2 regions of the Hydrogenophaga sp. UC242_53 genome follow, and region 1 is predicted to be linked to the other one. Evidence: riboswitches for the same ligand, from Rfam matches in the RefSeq annotation. Region 1 holds a riboswitch; the other holds the start of a gene.

Region 1 (3,392 bases):
CTCACCGAAGCCGATCTCGCGGTCGCGCAGCGCGTGTACCTCGGCAACATCCCCTGCGAACTGGGCTCGGCTGTGGAGATCGTGCCCGCCAAGCGGCAGGGGTTCTTCATCGTGCAGGTGAAGAACATGCGCAACGCGCGGTACTACATGCACCCGGTGGAAAGCCGCACCGGTGCCATCCGGCTCGAAGACCCGAAGCGGGGCGCCATGTGGCTGCAGTTGGGCAACAAGTCCATGCTCATGAGCCAGCAACTGGGCAAGCGGCTGGCCGATGAATGCATGAGTCCCGAGCAGCTGACGCTGGCCGGTGAGATGAAGCGCAACCCGCCCAAGGGCCTGCTGGATCCGGTGGACCCCCCACCGGCCGCCGCGCCACCCACCCCGCCGGCCAACCCCAACTAGCCGCCGTCCACCTTGAGGCGTATATAATTCATATACGTTTCATATATAGGTGATGAATGGGGATCGTCAAGATTTCGGACCTGATGCACGAGAACCTGCGCGTGGCGGGGAATGCGCTGAGCAGGTCCATCAATGCGCAGGCCGAACACTGGATGCGGGTTGGCATGCTGACCGAGCTTCACCCGGCGCTGGACCACCGGGAGATCTGCCAGCTGTTGGTGCGGGCGGAACTCGCGGGGGGCCTGGACATCACCGTGGCGGCCGCGACCCCACCGGGCAAGTCCCGCACAGCCCCGGCGGGCCAGCGCTAGTGGCTCGCGGCATCACCATCAAGTCCGCCGAGGACATCGAGATGGCGCGGCGCGCCGGCAGGCTGGCCGCGGAGGTGCTCGGCATGATCGAGCCCCACGTCGTCCCCGGGGTCAGCACGGAGACGCTGGACCGGATCTGCCACGACCACATCGTGAATGTCCAGGGCGCCATCCCGGCCAACCTGGGGTACCACGGGTACCCCAAGACCATCCTCACCTCCGTCAACCAGGTGGTCTGCCACGGCATCCCCTCGCCCGACAAGCTGCTGAAGAAGGGCGACATCATCAACATCGATGTGGCCGTCAACCAGGACGGCTGGTTCGGCGACACCAGCCGCATGTACTTCGTCGGCACACCCAACGTGCTGGCCCGGCGTCTGGTGGAGACCACCTACGAAGCCCTGCTGGCCGGCATCCGGCAGGTCAGGCCCGGCGCGACGCTGGGGGACATTGGCGATGCCATCCAGTCCGTCGCCCATCGAGAGCACTTCAGCGTGGTGCGCGAGTACTGCGGGCACGGCATTGGCCGGATCTACCACGAAGAACCGAACGTGCTTCACCATGGCCGGCGCGGCGAGGGGCTCAGGCTGGAGCCGGGGATGGTCTTCACCATCGAACCCATGCTCAACGCAGGCCAGCGCGAGACCCGGACCTTGGCCGATGGGTGGACCGTCGTGACCAAAGACCGCTCCCTGTCCGCCCAGTGGGAACACATGGTGGCCGTCACGCCCGAGGGACACGAGGTGCTCACGCCCTGGCCGGGTGGCACGGGTGCCCGCGCACCGGTGTGACGCCCGGGTTTTGACCCTCTGATAGACTGCGACGCTCTGCGGGAGAGCGAGGCGTGTCGCGCCTCCGCCGAAGGCGCAAACTCCCATGATCGCTCAGGCCACCGGACCGCAGACACATTTCGCCGACTGGAGAGAGGCCGAGCCGCACCGCGCGCGCACCGGCACACCGAAGGGGCAGACTGCCGACGCAGTCGAAACTCTCAGGTAAAAGGACAGGGGGAGAGGCGCTTTCACCTGAGCCTTGCCCATGTTCTCCTTTCGAACCCCTTTCACGGCCCGGTTCTTCGCCGCGCTGGCCCTTGGCCTGTGCATCGGCGTTGCCCTCGGCGCCGCCCATGCCTTGCACCGCCTGTGGCAGCAGGTGCCCGAGGTTGGTCACCTGGCCCACTACGAACCGATGCTGCCCATGCGCATCCACGCCAGGGACGGCAGCCTGCTCGCCGAGTACGGCGAAGAGCGGCGCGAGTTCGTGCCGATCGAGCGCATCCCGTTGCGCATGCAGCAGGCCTTGCTGGCGATCGAGGACGCGCGGTTCCACGAACACGGGGCGGTGGACTACGCGGGCCTCGTTCGCGCGGCGCTCGGCAACCTCCTGGCCGGTGGGCACGCGCAAGGTGGCAGCACCATCTCCATGCAGGTCGCGCGGGTCTTCTTCCTGAGCCGGGAGAAGACCTACCGGCGCAAGGTCATGGAGATCATGCTGGCCTACAAGCTCGAATCGGTCTACAGCAAGGACAAGATCCTGGAGCTGTACATGAACCAGATCTACCTGGGCGAACGGGCCTACGGTTTCGCGGCGGCCGCATCGGTCTACTTCGACAAGACGCTCGACCAGCTCAGCGTCGCCGAGGCGGCCATGCTGGCCGGCCTGCCCAAGGCGCCCTCCGCCTACAACCCGGTCGCCAACCGCGAGCGCGCCACCGTGCGCCAGCAGCACATTCTCAAGCGCATGCGCGAGCTGGGGCATCTCGATGAGCCGGCCTATGAGCAGGCCCGCGCCGAGCCCCTGACCTTGGCGCTGAACCACCCGTCGACCGACCCGGCATCGGCCTACGCGGTCGAACAGGTTCGCAAGATGCTGGTGGAGCGTTATGGGGACGAGGCCTACTCGCGGGGCCTGGATGTGACCACCACCATCCACGTGGCCGAGCAGCGCGCCGCCACCCATGCCTTGCGCGCCGGCCTGTTGAATGCACAGCACCAGCGCGGCCCCGCGGGGCCGGAAGGCCATCTGAAGCAAGCCGTGCAGGCCGACGACCCGGCCGGCATCCGCCGGGCCCTCGCGCCCTACCGGGACAGTGGCGCCTTGCGCGTGCGCAACCGTGCTGGAAGCCTCGACCTCCGCCGGCATCACGGCCGCCCTGCGCGACGGCACCGTGATTCGCATTGCACGCCACACGCTGAGCCCGGGCAGCAGCGCGCTGCTCAAACCCGACGCACCGGCGCGCAGGCGCATCGAACCGGGTGCCGTCGTTCGTGTCGTGGCCGACACGGCCGGGCGCTGGCGGCTGACACAGCTGCCGCAGATGCAGGGCGCGCTGGTGTCCATCGATGCGAGGTCGGGTGAGATCCTGGCACTGGCCGGGGGCTTCGACTTTGCGTTCAACCAGTTCGACCACGCGGTGCAGGCGGTGCGCCAGCCGGGATCGACCTTCAAGCCCTTCGTGTTTTCCGCCGCGCTGGAAAAAGGCTATTTCCCCGGCACCCTGGTCGACGACACGCAGCGGCTGGTCACGCCCTCGGCGCGCGGCCGCAAGGCCTGGCGACCGCGCAACTACGGCAACCAGTACGAAGGCTTCATCACGGCCCGGCGGGCCCTGGCGCGCTCGAAGAACGTGGTGGCGGTCAACCTCATGGACGCCGCCGGCACGGAATATGTGCAGCAGTT
Region 2 (3,392 bases), 2.0 Mb from region 1:
ACCTCTTTCGCGTCGATCCGGATGGCAGCTGGGAGAAGGTCGACAGCGGCTTCACCGTGCCCAACGGCCTGGGTTTCAGCCCCGACAACACGCGGATGTATTTCACCGACACCTTCCGCAAGACCATCTACGAATACGACTTCGACCTCGCGGCCGGCCGCATCGCGAACCGCCGCCCCCTCGTGGTCTTCGGCGCGGGCGAAGGCAAACCCGACGGCCTGACGGTGGATGCCGAGGGCTGCCTCTGGGTGGCCGTGTGGGACGGCTGGGAACTGGCGCGCTTCGGCCCCGACGGCCGCGAGCTGATGCGGGTGCGCCTGCCGGTGCCACGGCCCACCAGCTGCTGCTTTGGCGGCGCCGACCTCGGCACGCTCTATGTGACCAGCGCTTCGGTGCGGCTGGGCTCGCAGGCGCTGGCCAGCGCACCGCTGTCGGGCGCGCTGTTTGCCCTGGAAGTGCCGGGCGTGCGCGGCCTGCCGGAAACCACGTTCGCCGGCTGAAACCGACCGCAGGCCGGTTACCTGCGCGGTGTTCACCGCGCCGTCACATGGGCTGTCCACAGTGCAGGCTCCGTGAACGACGCCGAGATGCCATGCTGAACAAGACCCAGAAGGGCCGCGCCGAGCTGCGACCCGGGCAACGCCAACTCGCGCAGCGCGAGCGCGCCCTGCTGCTGCTGGCCGATGGCCGCAAACCCGATGCCGAGCTGTTCGCCCTGTTCGAGGGCCAGGGCCCCACGCTCGCGGCCGACCTGATCTCGCGCGGCTACCTTGTGGACGAAGCACCACCGCCGCCCCGCACGCCGGCCAACACCCCCGCCCACCGTCTCCGCCGACGCCTTTTCCGGCCCCCGCTCGCTCGCCAGCGCGCGCATGTTCCTGTTCGACCTGAGCGAGCGCATGTTCGCCCCGCGCGACAAGGCCATGGCCCAGCGCTACCGCGACGCCCTGCGCGAAGCGCGCGACGTGGGCGACATGCTGGCCGTCAGCCGGGCCATGATGGCCGACGTGGAGCGCCTGGCCGGCAGCGAACGCGCCGACGGCATCCGCGAGCGGCTGGCCCGCCTGCTGCCCGAATCGGCCCTGGAAACGCCCTGAAACACCGGCCCGCCGGACGCCGTGCGATACACTCGCCGGGTCAGGAGAGAAGCCGATCCGGTCCCCGGAGAAGGCTCGCCGAAGGCGCAGGCGGCACCGCACACCGGGTGCCCTGAACGCTCAGGCAAAAGGACTGGCAAACACGGGCCGCGAGGCCGGTGTACCCCCCTGGAGAGAGGCCGTTCCTCGAAGCGGCCCACCGAAGGAGCAAGCGCGGCATCGCCCGCGTGAATCTCTCAGGTAAAGCGGACAGTGGGGCAGCGCACGGATGAACCGTGTTTCGCCCCACCGGGGCCTGCCCCCTTGCCTGAAAGCCTCTGCCGTGCCCGCTGCCGCCGCCCCGCTTCTCCAGACCCCGCTGCACAAGCTCCACGTCGAACTGGGCGCCCGCATGGTGCCCTTCGCCGGCTACGACATGCCGGTGCAGTACCCCACCGGCCTCATGGCCGAACACCACCACACCCGCAAGGCCGCCGGCCTGTTCGACGTCTCGCACATGGGCCAGCTGCGCCTGGTCGGGCCCGACGCCCCCGCCGCCTTCGAGACGCTCATGCCGGTGGACGTGATCGACCTCGGCGTGGGCAAGCAGCGCTACGGCCTGCTGCTCAACGACGAGGGCGGCATCATCGACGACCTGATGTTCGTCAACCGCGGGCACGACCTCTTCGTCATCGTCAACGGCGCCTGCAAGGCTGGTGACATCGCGCACATCCAGGCGCGCATCGGCTCGCGCTGCGAAGTCATCCCCCTGCCCGACCGCGCCCTGCTCGCGCTGCAGGGCCCGCTGGCGGTGGACGTGCTGCAGCGCCTCGTGCCCGGCGTCGAAAAACTGATCTTCATGACCGGCTCGCCCTTCCAGTGGCACGGTGCCGACCTCTTCGTCACCCGCAGTGGCTACACCGGCGAAGACGGCTTCGAAATCTCCCTGCCCGGCGACCGCGCCGACCAGTTCGTGCGCACCCTGCTGGCCCAGCCCGAAGTGATGCCCATCGGCCTGGGCGCGCGCAACTCGCTGCGCCTCGAAGCCGGCCTGTGCCTCTACGGCAACGACATCGACACCACCACCACCCCGGTGGAAGCCGGGCTCAACTGGGCCATGCAGAAAGTGCGCCGCACCGGCGGCGCGCGCGCGGGCGGCTTCCCCGGCGCGGCGCGCGTGCTCGCGCAGCTCGACGGCAGCGAACCGCTGACCCGCAAGCGCGTGGGCCTGATCGCCCAGGAATGGGTGCCCGTGCGCGAGAACGTCGAACTGCAGAACACCAGTGGCGAGGTGATCGGCAAGACCTCCAGCGGCCTCATCGGCCCCAGCGCCAACAAGCCCATCGCCATCGGCTACGTCACACCCGAACACGCCGCCCTGGGCACGCCCGTGGTGGCGATGGTGCGCGGCAAACCCGTGCCCATGGAAGTCAGCGCCATGCCCTTCGTGCCCAACCGATACTTCCGCGGCTGATCTCACTTTTTTCGTTTCTTTTTTCAGGAGCTTTTTCATGACCACCAAGTACACCGAAGACCACGAATGGATCACCGTTGACGGCGGCATCGCCACCGTCGGCATCACCGTGCACGCGCAGGACGCGCTGGGCGACGTGGTGTTCGTCGACCTGCCCGAAGTCGGCAAGAGCTTCGCGCAAAAGGAAGTGGCCGGCGTGGTCGAGTCTGTGAAGGCCGCGGCCGACGTGTACATGCCCGTCAGCGGCGAAGTCACCGAAGTCAACGAAGCCCTGCGCGCCGACCCGTCGCTGCGCAACACCGACCCGCTCAAGGCCGGCTGGTTCTTCAAGGTCAAGCTCTCCGACCCGGCCCAGGTCGACGCCCTGCTGGACGAGACCGCCTACAACACCTTCGCCAACGCCTGATCCGCCTCTTCTCCCGCCGGAGCCTTCCATGCTGATGCCCTCTGTCAAACCCCTCGGTGAACTCGAAAACCCGTCAGAATTCGTGGCGCGCCACATCGGCATCGGCCAGGCCGACGAGACCCACATGCTCTCGGTCATCGGCGAGGCCTCGCGCCGCGCGCTGATCGACGGCATCGTGCCGCGCAGCATCGCGCGCAGCCAGGGCATGCAGCTGCCACCGGCCGTCACCGAGGCCGCGGCGCTGGCCGAGCTCAAGGCGCTGGCGCAGAAGAACAAGGTGTTCAAGAGCTTCATCGGCCAGGGTTACCACGGCACGCTCACGCCCGGCGTGATCCTGCGCAACGTGCTGGAGAACCCCGCCTGGTACACCGCCTACACGCCCTACCAGGCCGAGATCTCGCAAGGCCGCATGGAAGCCCTGGTCAACTTCCAGACC

What was found. A riboswitch is a leader RNA that binds a small molecule or an ion and turns the genes downstream of it on or off. The one in region 1 is predicted to bind glycine.
Region 2: linked by a shared signal. The riboswitch ahead of gcvT (glycine cleavage system aminomethyltransferase GcvT) and the one ahead of ACFJI0_RS24095 (penicillin-binding protein 1A) in region 1 are both predicted to bind glycine.

What each region holds. Positions count from the first base shown of each region.
Region 1 covers NZ_CP170552.1:4,788,834-4,792,225, forward strand. Annotated here, with positions in the region: gene ACFJI0_RS24080 (hypothetical protein) at 1-402, shown strand, start outside; gene ACFJI0_RS24085 (ParD-like family protein) at 459-713, shown strand; gene map (type I methionyl aminopeptidase) at 713-1,504, shown strand; glycine riboswitch at 1,534-1,623, shown strand; partial or broken gene ACFJI0_RS24095 (penicillin-binding protein 1A) at 1,752-3,392, shown strand, end outside.
Region 2 covers NZ_CP170552.1:1,445,928-1,449,319, reverse strand. Annotated here, with positions in the region: gene ACFJI0_RS07470 (SMP-30/gluconolactonase/LRE family protein) at 1-500, shown strand, start outside; gene ACFJI0_RS07465 (hypothetical protein) at 533-874, opposite strand; gene ACFJI0_RS07460 (hypothetical protein) at 873-1,097, shown strand; glycine riboswitch at 1,129-1,243, shown strand; glycine riboswitch at 1,256-1,360, shown strand; gene gcvT (glycine cleavage system aminomethyltransferase GcvT) at 1,366-2,550, shown strand; gene gcvH (glycine cleavage system protein GcvH) at 2,588-2,956, shown strand; gene gcvP (aminomethyl-transferring glycine dehydrogenase) at 2,985-3,392, shown strand, end outside.